One region of the Kitasatospora sp. NPDC127067 genome, then DNA from elsewhere that is predicted to be linked to it. Evidence: riboswitches for the same ligand, from Rfam matches in the RefSeq annotation. Region 1 holds a riboswitch; the other holds the start of a gene.
What was found. Region 1 has a riboswitch for cobalamin ahead of ACFWJ4_RS29420 (prenyltransferase/squalene oxidase repeat-containing protein). Riboswitches for the same ligand answer to the same signal wherever they lie in the genome.
Positions count from the first base shown of each region.

Region 2: another riboswitch for cobalamin. It lies ahead of ACFWJ4_RS12780 (HoxN/HupN/NixA family nickel/cobalt transporter); the one in region 1 lies ahead of ACFWJ4_RS29420 (prenyltransferase/squalene oxidase repeat-containing protein).

Region 1 covers NZ_JBHXEM010000092.1:25,952-31,077, reverse strand. Annotated here, with positions in the region: gene ACFWJ4_RS29430 (CbiQ family ECF transporter T component) at 1-454, opposite strand, end outside; gene ACFWJ4_RS29425 (hypothetical protein) at 546-1,583, opposite strand; gene ACFWJ4_RS29420 (prenyltransferase/squalene oxidase repeat-containing protein) at 1,652-3,397, opposite strand; cobalamin riboswitch at 3,578-3,719, opposite strand; partial or broken gene ACFWJ4_RS29415 (hypothetical protein) at 3,834-4,328, shown strand; gene ACFWJ4_RS29410 (flagellar hook-length control protein FliK) at 4,480-4,959, opposite strand; gene ACFWJ4_RS29405 (peptidase) at 4,989-5,126, opposite strand, start outside.
Region 2 covers NZ_JBHXEM010000023.1:4,243-9,368, forward strand. Annotated here, with positions in the region: gene ACFWJ4_RS12765 (AAA family ATPase) at 1-242, shown strand, start outside; gene ACFWJ4_RS12770 (hypothetical protein) at 251-1,924, opposite strand; gene ACFWJ4_RS12775 (metalloregulator ArsR/SmtB family transcription factor) at 1,983-2,366, opposite strand; cobalamin riboswitch at 2,449-2,662, shown strand; gene ACFWJ4_RS12780 (HoxN/HupN/NixA family nickel/cobalt transporter) at 2,693-3,808, shown strand; gene ACFWJ4_RS12785 (M24 family metallopeptidase) at 4,189-5,126, shown strand, end outside.

The DNA.
Region 1 (5,126 bases):
CGGCGACGCCCAGCTCGTACAGCGCACCCGGCAGGACCCGCAGCGCCCGCTTGGGGTTGGCCAGGGTGTTGGCCGCCCCGATGCAGCAGATCAGGCAGGCCAGCCGCAGCCCGTCGAAGGCCGCCGAGAGCGTGGCCTCCAGGGAGACCGGGCCGCCGATCCGGATGCCCGCGTACCAGGCGGGGGTGGGGAGGTGCGGCAGGGAGAAGAGCAGGTGGTCGTGCGGGGTGATGCCGGTGGCGAAGACGCAGCGGAAGACCACCCGGATCGCCACCACGGTCAGGGCCACCCACAGGTAGTAGCCGAAGCCGCGCGCCCACGGGGCTTCGCTGCGGCGGGCCGTCACCACATAGCCGAGCACGGCGAGGACGAGCAGGAGCAGCAGCGGGTTGGTGGTGCGGCTGGCCGCCGTCGCCAGGGCGAGCGCCCAGGCCCACCAGGCCAGCGGGTGCAGGTTCCGCGGGGCGCGCCCGCTTCCCGCCGCCCGCCCGGGGTGGGACTGCGGGGAAGAGCCGGCGACGGCCTTGTCGAGCGTGGTCACCGGATCACTCGGCCCGTCGGCGGCGCCGCCGCGCCGCGACCGCGGTGGCCACCCCGAGCACCACGACGAGGACGACCCCGACCACGGCGGGGACCATCGAGCCGGGGTCGTGCGGGGCGTCGGCCACCGGGTCGGCGTTCAGCACTCCGCCGGGTACGGCGGGGGTGGGCGTCGGCGCGGCCACGGCGGGCTGCTCCGTCGGCCGGTCGCTCGGCGTGTCCGTGGGCAGCGCGGTGGGCGGCTCGACCGGTACCGGTGTCGCGGGTACCGGCGTCGACTCGGGCGCACCCGGCGGGGTGATGCCGTCCTCGGGGGTACCGGCCGCGCCGGGGGACGTGCCGGGCGCGGGCGGACGGGCTCCGCCCGCCGGGGGCTTGGTGGGAGCCGGGGCCCGTCCGGTCCCGGAGCCACCGGTCGTGCCGGTGGATCCGCCGGAGCCGCTGCCGGAACCGTTGCCGCCGGTCGTCCCTGCACCACCACTCGTCGACCCGCTGCCGGAACCGCCCGACGCACCGCCGGAGCCGCCCGCGGTGCCCTGGCCCGGGTCGGCCGGCTGCCCACCGGGGCTGGAGTCGTGCGCCCGGACACTGTCGGGCGAGAAGGTCGGGCGGCCCTCGGTGCCCTCGATGTCGGTGCCGCCGAAGATCCACAGGTCGACGCCGCCCGGCTTCGGCTGGTAGAGCATCGCGCCGAGTTGGCTGTACGACCAGGTGTTCTGGCCTGGGTCGGCGTGCCAGTACGACCAGTAGGCGGTGGCCGGGGGCGTCAGGACGCACTTCTCCTGGTCCGGGGTCGGGTACTGCTTGCCGCCCTGGAACCCGCTGTAGCCGATCCGGCAGATGAAGGCCGGGCCGTCGTGGCCCGTGCCGGTGCTCTTCCAGCCGCCCTGGTTGAGCAGGGTGTAGCCGGTGGTGGGAGTGGTGCCGCAGGAACGCAGCAGCGGGCCGCCCCACTTGCTGAAGTCCACGGCGAGCACGACACCGGAGGTGGTGGTGCACTGGTCCATCGGCAACGGCGCCGCGGACGCCGGGGCGGTGCCCACGGCAACACTCCCGAACGCGACGGCCAGGGTCGTGGCGGCTGCGCCCGGCAGCCGACCGAAGCGCCGGATCACCGGTGACGCCCCGGGCCCGAGGCGGTACGACGGCGGGCGGTCAGGACGGCCGCAGCGCCGAGCACGGTCAGCAGACCGGCGGCCCCCGTCAGTGCGAGTGCTTCGCTCCCCGTGGCCGCAAGGCCGCCGGTACCGGACCGCCCGGCACCGGCACCGGCACCGGCACTGGCGGGAACGCCACCGCCGACCGGGCCACCGGCGAGCGGGGCGTCGGACGGACGGGTGGTCGAGCCGTCACCGGGACCGGGCGCGACGGAGGTCGGGGACGTCGTCGCCGTCTGCGTGCCGGTGCCCGTCGGGGTCGGCGTCCCCGTGGGCGTGCCGGTCGGTGTCCCCGTGGGAGTCGGCGTCGGCGTACCTCCGAGGTTGCGGGTCAGCGTGCCGAAGGAGATCCCGGTGGCGCCGCCGAGCACCTGCGTGGAGGCACGGACGTCCGAGCCCTGCTGGCCGCCCGAGGCGACGTTGAACCCGCCGTCGCCGTTCTGCTGCCCGGCGAGGAAGTCGAGCGCCTTGGCGATCTGTGCACCGTGGATCGACTGACGGAGCGTCATGCCCTGGATCGCGAGCGCGGCCGAGTTGGTGGAGTCTCCGGCCGCGCCGGGGAATCCGCCGTCGGGAAGCTGCCGCGCGGCCAGCCAGCTGATCCCCCTGTCGACCGCCTGCGCCGCCTCGCCGCCCGGAACCAGGGCCAGGGCCATGACGGCCATCGCCGTACTGTCCACATCCGAGTCGCCGGTGGCCGGGATCAGGCTCGGCCAGGAGCCGTCCGCGTGCTGCAGGCCCTTCAGATAGGCGATCGCAGGGGCTGCGCCGGCGGCGTCGCCGGCCCGGAGCTGGGCCATGACGGCGAGCGCCTGGGAGAACACCGAGGTCGCGTAGACGTAGTTGCCGGGGGCGGCGCAGCCGGTGTTCGCGTCGGCCTTGGTGCACACCAGCGCGGCGAGGGCGGCGATCAGGTCGCGGCCGCCGAAGGCGCGCGGGTCGCGGCCCACGACCTCGGCGAGCAGCGCCTCCTTGCCGATGGACCCGCCGCCGGCGTACTCGGTGCCGATGGCCGTCCAGTCGTTGACGGTGCGCTCGCTCGCGTCCTTGCCCTGCTGGTCCAGGAAGTCGACGATCCGGCGCAGCGCGGCGTCGTCGGTGCCGGTGGCGGCCAGGGCGTAGGCGCCGTCGATGGTCAGGCCGAAGTCGGCGAAGGCCGGGAACCCCTCGTAGTAGTGACCGTCGATCAGCCGGGCCGGGTCGGTGAGGTAGGCGCTCCCCTTCGCGGCGTCGGGCTTCCTCCCGGCGGGCGTGGTCGGGGGCGTGGCGGACGGCGAGGCGCTCGCGGAGGGGGACGAGGAAGGCGAAGGGGACGCCGAGGAGCCACCGTTCTTCGCGCGGACCGAGTCCGGGGTGAAGTCCGGCGCCCCGCTGGTGCCCCCGTACGCGGTGGCCTGCGGGGTGTTGACGCACGGCTCCTCGGCCGGAGTCGGGTACTGGACACCGCCGTTGAAGGTCCCGGTGCCGAGTCGGCAGATGAAGGCGGGCCCGTCGTGCTCGGTGCCGGTCGTGGTGAATCCCGCGTTGTGCAGCAGGTTCATCCCCGTCGTCGGGTGGGCGTCACAGCCCCGGACGACCCCGCCGCCCCAGTGGCTGAAGTCGACGGCGACGATCGCGCCCGTCGTCGCCGTGCACTGCTCGATCGGGTCGGCTGCCGCGGAGCCGGGGTGGCCCAGCAGGACGGTTCCTCCCGCGGCCACTGCGACGGCCGTGGTGAGCAGAAGCGAGCCCAGCTCTCTGCTTCTGTGACGCGTAGGACTGCTGCTGACCCTCACCGGCGACTCCCCGATCGGTCGTCGGGGTCCCACGGCGCAGCCGACGGCTCTCCCCGGTACGGGGCGCCGTCGCGACCGCGTCGTAGTCCACGACGACGCATGTACTCATGAACAAGGCCCCGGCGCAGGCATTCCGGCTCACCGGCCCTTGCGGGCGGGTCTACGGTTGCGGGTCAGCGCCGGAATCGGACCGGCTTCCCCTGACTGCCGAGGATTAAAAAGCGGTTCATCACACCATGTGCTCGGAGTCGTCGTCAACGAGTCGTCATGTCACTTTCGCCACCTCGTAGATCCGTTCACGGGTGCGGTGACGTCCGCGGTGGCCGAGCGGGGGAATCCGGTGCGAATCCGGAGCTGACGCGCGCGCCTGGTCTACCGCAACCAGCTCGCCGCGAGCAGCTGGCCGAGCACCTCGCCGGTCGTCACCGACGACGAGCGTGGCATCCTCAACTCCTACGCGGCCGGCATCGACCCCGCGCGGATCGGCCCGGCCCGCAACCTCGTGGCCGACCTCACCGCCTACTGGCAGACCGCCGAACCCGGCTGCTACGGCCCGTCCGCGAACTTCAACGGGACCGTCTTCGGCCTGCTCGCCCTCGGCGGCGCCAAGACCCGGACCGGCGGACAACGCGTCCCGCAGTCCCTGCTGAACGCCTCGGTCGCGACCGTGCCTGCCAACCAGCACAACGACGGCGGCTGGAACTACAGCAAGACCCCGGTCGACTTCCTCATCGCCCAGCAGTTCAATCCCGGCGGCGGCTTCAAGTGCCTGCCCACCGACACCTCCCCGTCCCCGTACGCCTCCGTCGACGGCCTGCGCGCCGTCTCCGGCGCCGGCTTCACCGCCACCCCGCCCGCGTCGGCCGTGCGTGCTCGGCTGCGGCGGTCGGCAGCGTACTGCTGTACGACAAACTCGTCCGGCGCCGGCGGGCACCTCACGCCCGACCGCTGTGCCCCGGCCTCCCTCGTCGGGGAGGCCGGGGCGTCGACGTGTACGGGCAGGCGGGTCAGGGAGCGGTGATGCCGGGTTGGGCGCCGGCGCCGAAGGACCAGCCCTCGACGTCGCCGGGGGCCGGGTTGTAGCTGCCCGCGCCGAGGCTGCTGTACGACCAGGGGCCGCCGTGCTGGGCGTGCCAGTACGACCAGTAGGCGCTGCCGGTGGGGTTGGTGCAGGTCGTCGGCAGGCTGTTGACGGTGCAGACGAAGCCCGGGAAGCGCGGGTGGAAGGCGTAGCTGAATCCGGCGCCGGTCAGCGCGGCCAGGCCGCTGGCCGGGTCGCCGGGCGCACAGCCGGTCTGGATGCCGCCGCCGACAGCGGTGAAGTCGACCACGACCGTGACGCCGGTGGTCCCGCCGCAAGCGGCGGCCCGAGCCTGCGGGGCCTGGACGGCGGAGACGCCGAGCAGACCGGCGGTGAGGGCGGCGGCCGCGGCGACCGAGCCGAGCGTACGGCGGACCGGGCGCGCCGGGGTGAGGGTATCGCTCATCGGTGAACTCCTCCTGGTTTCGGGCGTGTTCAGTACGCGGCCGGGGCCGGGCAGGCCAGGGTGGGCGCGTCCGGGCGGGCCCCGGCGGCGGAGAGCGTGGCCAGCGGGGTGCCGGCGAGGCCGAGGACGGCCTGTGCGGTGGCCCGGGCGCCGTTGCCCGCGTCGAA
Region 2 (5,126 bases), on a different contig from region 1:
GGACGCGGGACGAGGACATGCTGATGAAGCTGCCGCTGGTCCGCGCCCGGGCCCACCGGGCGCTCGGGCAGCCGGAGCTCGCCGCCGCCCACGCGGGCGACTGCGCCCGGCGGGCCGAGGAGCGCGGCCAGTACGCGAAGGAGGCGCAGGCCCACACCCTGCTGCTCGCCCTCGCCGAGGAGCTGGACGACGTGGAGCTCGCGGAGCGCAGCCGGGCGCGGCTGCGGGAGCTGCCGCAGTAGCGCCCTTCTCAGGGGCCGGTGCGGAAGGACACCCGGGTGCGGTGCTCGCCGGTGCGGACGGTGAGGCCGTGCCGGGGGAGGCCGGCCGGGTCGCCGCCGTCGGCGAGCCAGCAGGCCACGGCGGAGCCGAGCAGCAGCGGGTCGACGGCGGGGTCGGGGCAGGTCCAGTCCGGTTCGGCGCGGGCCTCCAGCAGCAGGCCGGCGCGCAGTCGGAGCAGGTGGCGGGCCGGGCCGAGGGCGGCCACCGCGACGGCGAGGCCGGGGAGTTCGGCGGCGGAGTCGGCGAGCCAGCGGCCGGCGGGGCGTTCGGCGTGCACCTCGGTGCGGGCCAGGACCTCGGCGGTGTAGCGCAGGGCGTCGCCCGGGTGCTCGTCGGTGAGGGCGTGGAAGCCGCGCGGGGCGTGGTCGTGCGGGTCGAAGGGGTAGCGCCGCAGGCTGACCTCGGTGCCCTCGCTCCGGCCCTCGACGTCGTACGCGGTGGGCCGGTCGACGGTGCCGGGGCACGGGGCCGGCCTGGGGTAGGGCGGCAGGGCCGGTTCGTCCGCGGGCTCGTCCAGCCCGGCCAGGAAGGAGTGCAGCAGCGGGCGCAGCAGCCGGGCGGATTCGCCGGGGTGGGCGAGCGAGCGGTCGGTGATCGCGCTCAGGTCGGCCGGGTCCCGGGCGAGGGCCTGTTCGACCTGGGCGGCGAGGTCCCCGTCCGGGTCGAGGACGGGCGCTGCCTGGCCGAAGGCGTAGCCGGGGGAGCGGGGGTCGAGTTCGGCGGCGCCGGTGGCGACGAGCAGGGTGCGGTGGTTCAGGGCGGCGCCGTAGACGGTGACCGATCCGTGGTCGCCGATCACGCAGTCGGCGGCGACGAGCGCGGCCTGCCAGCCCTGGTGGGGCGGGATCAGGCGCAGGCCCATCCGGCGGGCGTCGTCGAGCAGCGCTTCGGGGTCGTGGCGGCTCCACACGTTGGGGTGCAGGACGACGGCCACCGTGTACTCGTCGGCGGGGAGCCGGCGGACCAGCCGCCGGGGGAGGTCCGGGCGGCGGCCGAACAAGGAGTGCTCGCTCCAGGTGGAGCTGACGACGACGAGCCGTCGGCCGCCGGTGGCACCGAGCGCGGCGCGGTAGCCGTCGCGGGAGCGCCGGCTGCCGAGCATCCGGTCGAAGCAGGGGTCGCCGACCACCCGGGCGACGTCCAGCGCCTCGGGGCAGGAGTCCCGCAGCCGGTCCAGCTGCTCGGGGTGGGAGAGGCCGAGGACGTCCACGAACACCCGTCCGCGGTGGGTGAGTTCGTTGCGGGACAGACCGGCGGCGGTGACCGTGTCGCCGGTGGACTCGGTGACCAGCCGGTTGTAGCCGACGCCGTGCGGGAGGACGACGAGGCGGGCGTCCAGCCGGTGCATGGAGGAGTGGACGGCGCAGGCGACGGCCAGGTCGAAGCGGCGGCTGACGGCGTCCTCCCAGTCCAGCACGGTGAAGCCGGGCAGGCCGTGCAGGTACTCGTCCAGGGCGCGGTCGGCGAAGGCGGAGCCGGGGTTGACGGTGAAGTACCGCTCGATGCCGTCCGGGTTCAGCAGGGTCAGGACGTCCAGGACCCGGGTGGCCGAGGTGAGGGTGCGGGCGACCGCCAGCACGCGGGCCCTGACCGGTCGGGTGTTCCACCGGTCGGCGGGCCAGGCGTGGGGGCGGGACGGCACGTCATGATCGTACTCATCCGCTCCGGCCGCGGCGCGGTTCCGGGGCCGGGCCAGTGGGTCAGCCCGTGGCCGCGGTGGGCTCGTGGTGTTCGCCGGCAGCGCACTCGTCGAGGAGGGGGCGCATGGCCTCGTCCACGAGCTGGTAGCGCACCACGCGTCCGTCCCGGTCGCCGGTGACCACGCCGGCCGTGCGGAGCAGCCGCAGGGCCTGGGAGACGGCGGGGTCGCGCATGCCGGTGGCGACCGCGAGGTCGGTGACGGCGAGCGGCCCGGCCCGGTGGAGGGCGAGCAGCAGGGCGAGCCGGCCGGGGTCGGCGAGCAGGGAGAACCGCTCGGCCCAGGACCGGACGTGGGCCGGGTCGCCGATCGCGGCGATGGCCTCGCAGACCCGGTGCCCGTCGATGGTGCGGTGGCCCGCGCGGTCGGCCGGTACGAGATGCATGCGGACATTCTCGCAGGCGGCGGTCTGTGATCCTGGACACCTGCGCAGGTGCGCAACCTTGCACGGGTCGGGGCGTGACCCCTACGGTGTTCCCCGCCGTGGTGCTCGGGAAGACCGGTGACGGACCCTCAGGGGTCCCAGCCCGGAGCGGCCCTCGCCACTGTGATCGGGTCGTTCCTCCGTCCGCGGAGGAACGTCGTCCGTACCCATGGAGCCACTGGGCGCCTCGCGCGCTTGGGAAGGCGGGTACGGGCGTCCCGTCAGCCAGGAGACCGGCCACGGCATCTCACGAGGTTTTCCACGAGGTGCTGGAGCGTGATCCGCAGATGACCCTGCCCGAAACCGTTGCCGCCGGGGCCGAACCGGCCCCCTCCGCGCTGCCCAGCTTCCAGTGGCGGCGCGAGGACACCGTCCGTACCGCCGGGCTGATGGCGGTGATCGTGGCCATGCACGTGGTGGCCTTCGGCACGCTGATCTTCCTGGTCGCACCCGAGAAGTACGCGGTCGGTACCCAGGTCTTCGGGGTGGGCCTGGGTATCACCGCGTACACCCTCGGGATGCGGCACGCCTTCGACGCCGACCACATCGCGGTGATCGACAACACCACCAGAAAGCTGATGGCGGACGGCAAGCGGCCGGTCTCGGTGGGCTTCTGGTTCGCCCTCGGGCACTCCTCGATGGTGGTGCTGATGGCCGCCCTGGTGGCGGGCGGCGCGCAGCTGGCGAACACCCTGATGGACGACGAGTCGGCCACCCACAAGTGGCTCGGCGTGATCGGGACGACCACCTCCGGCGTGTTCCTCTACCTGATCGGCGCGCTCAACCTGGCGGCGCTGCTCGGCATCCTCAGGGTGTTCCGCTCGATGCGGGCCGGGAAGTTCGACGAGAAGGAGCTGGAGGCGCACCTCGACTCGCGCGGCTTCATGGCCCGGGTGCTGAACCGGGCGACCCGTTCGATCACCCGGCCCGGGCAGATGTTCCCGGTGGGCATGGTGCTGGGGCTGGGCTTCGACACCGCGACCGAGGTCACCCTGATGGTGATGGCCGGCTCGGGCGCCGCCTCCGGGCTGCCCTGGTACGCGATCGTCTGCCTGCCGCTGCTGTTCGCGGCCGGGATGAGCCTGTTCGACACCCTGGACGGGACGTTCATGAACTTCGCGTACCAGTGGGCCTTCGCCAACCCGGTGCGGAAGGTGTACTACAACCTGACCATCACCGGTCTGTCGATCGCGGTGGCCTTCGTCATCGGCACCATCGAGCTGGTCGGGGTGCTGCACGAGAAGCTCGATCTGACCGACCCGGTCACCGGCTTCATCGCCGACATCTCGCTGGACAACGTCGGCTACGCCATCGCCGGGCTGTTCGTGGTCGTCTGGGCGATCGCGATCGGGTACTGGAAGCTCGCCGGGGTCGAGAAGCGCTGGACGCCCGAGGGCTCCTGAGCCACCCGGCCGCGCGCAGCGGCCTGCCCGCGCACGCCGGAACGGCGCCTCCCCGCGGTGGGGAGGCGCCGTTCGCGTTCCGGGGGCCGGGTGCGCCCCGGGTCGGCGCTCCTCGCGGAAGTCGACGCGCCGGCCGCCGACCGGGTCGCACTCGCACAGGACCGGAAGTGACAGATCCGTGACGGAACGTAGCGACCGGTCGAGGTCCGAGGGGCCACCGGGGGGTGCGAGGCCCCTCGGTGGCACGCTGCGTGGGGGGCGGGGCGCGGGTCCGAGGGGGACGGTGCCGCGGTCGCGCAGGGGGGCGTGCAAGGGGTATTGGGGGTTCTGCCGGGGGTGCTCGGCGGGCGCTTCGGGCCGGGGGTTCGTAGGCTCGACGCATGGCGGATGCGTACGCGGGGCGGCGGGAGCGGGTGAGGGAGCACTGCAGTGCGGCCGGGGCCGATGCGGCGCTGATCACCCGCGCGGCGAACGTGCGGTACCTGACGGGCTGCGCGCCCTGCGGGGCGAGCCTGCTGCTGACCAGGGAGCGGGCGCTGCTCGCGCTGCCGGACGACCTGCCGCCGGACGACTCCGGGGAGCACCTGATCGCCCCGGACGTCACCCGGCTGCCGGTGGCGGCCGGGTCGGACTCCGCGCTGGCCGTCGCGGCCGTCGCCGCGCGGTCCGGGGTGTCGGGACTGGCGGTGGAGGAGCACGACCTGACCGTCACCCGGCACCGGGCGGTGGGGGGTCTGACCGAGGGGGCCCGGCTGGTGGACCTCGGTCAGACGGTCGAGCGGCTGCGGGTGGTCAAGGACGAGCACGAGATCGCCGACCTGCGGATCGCCGCCGAGATCGCCGACCAGGCACTGGGCGAACTGCTGGAGTCGATCCTGGTCGGCCGCACCGAGCGGCACCTGGCGATGGAGCTGGAGCGCCGGATGATCGACCACGGCGCCGACCGGGCCGCCTTCCCGGTCTCGGTCGGCACCGGCAGCCACTCCGGTCAGGCCGCCCACCAGCCCACCGACCGCCGGGTGGAGGAGGGCGACTTCCTGACCGTGGTGATGGGCGCCCAGTACCGCGGCTACGGCGTCTCCACCGCCCGCACCTTCGTGATCGGCGCGGCCCCCGCGCCCTGGCAGGTGGAGCTGCACCGGCTGGTCTTCCGGGCCCAGCGGGCCGGGCGGGAGGCGCTCGGACCGGGCGTGGAGCAGTGCGTGCCCGACCGGGCCGCGCGGCAGGTCCTGGAGGCGGCCGGCCACACCGAGGCCTCCCCGCACCCGGTGGGCCACGGCGTCGGGCTGGAGATCCGGGAGGCGCCGCGCCTCGGTCC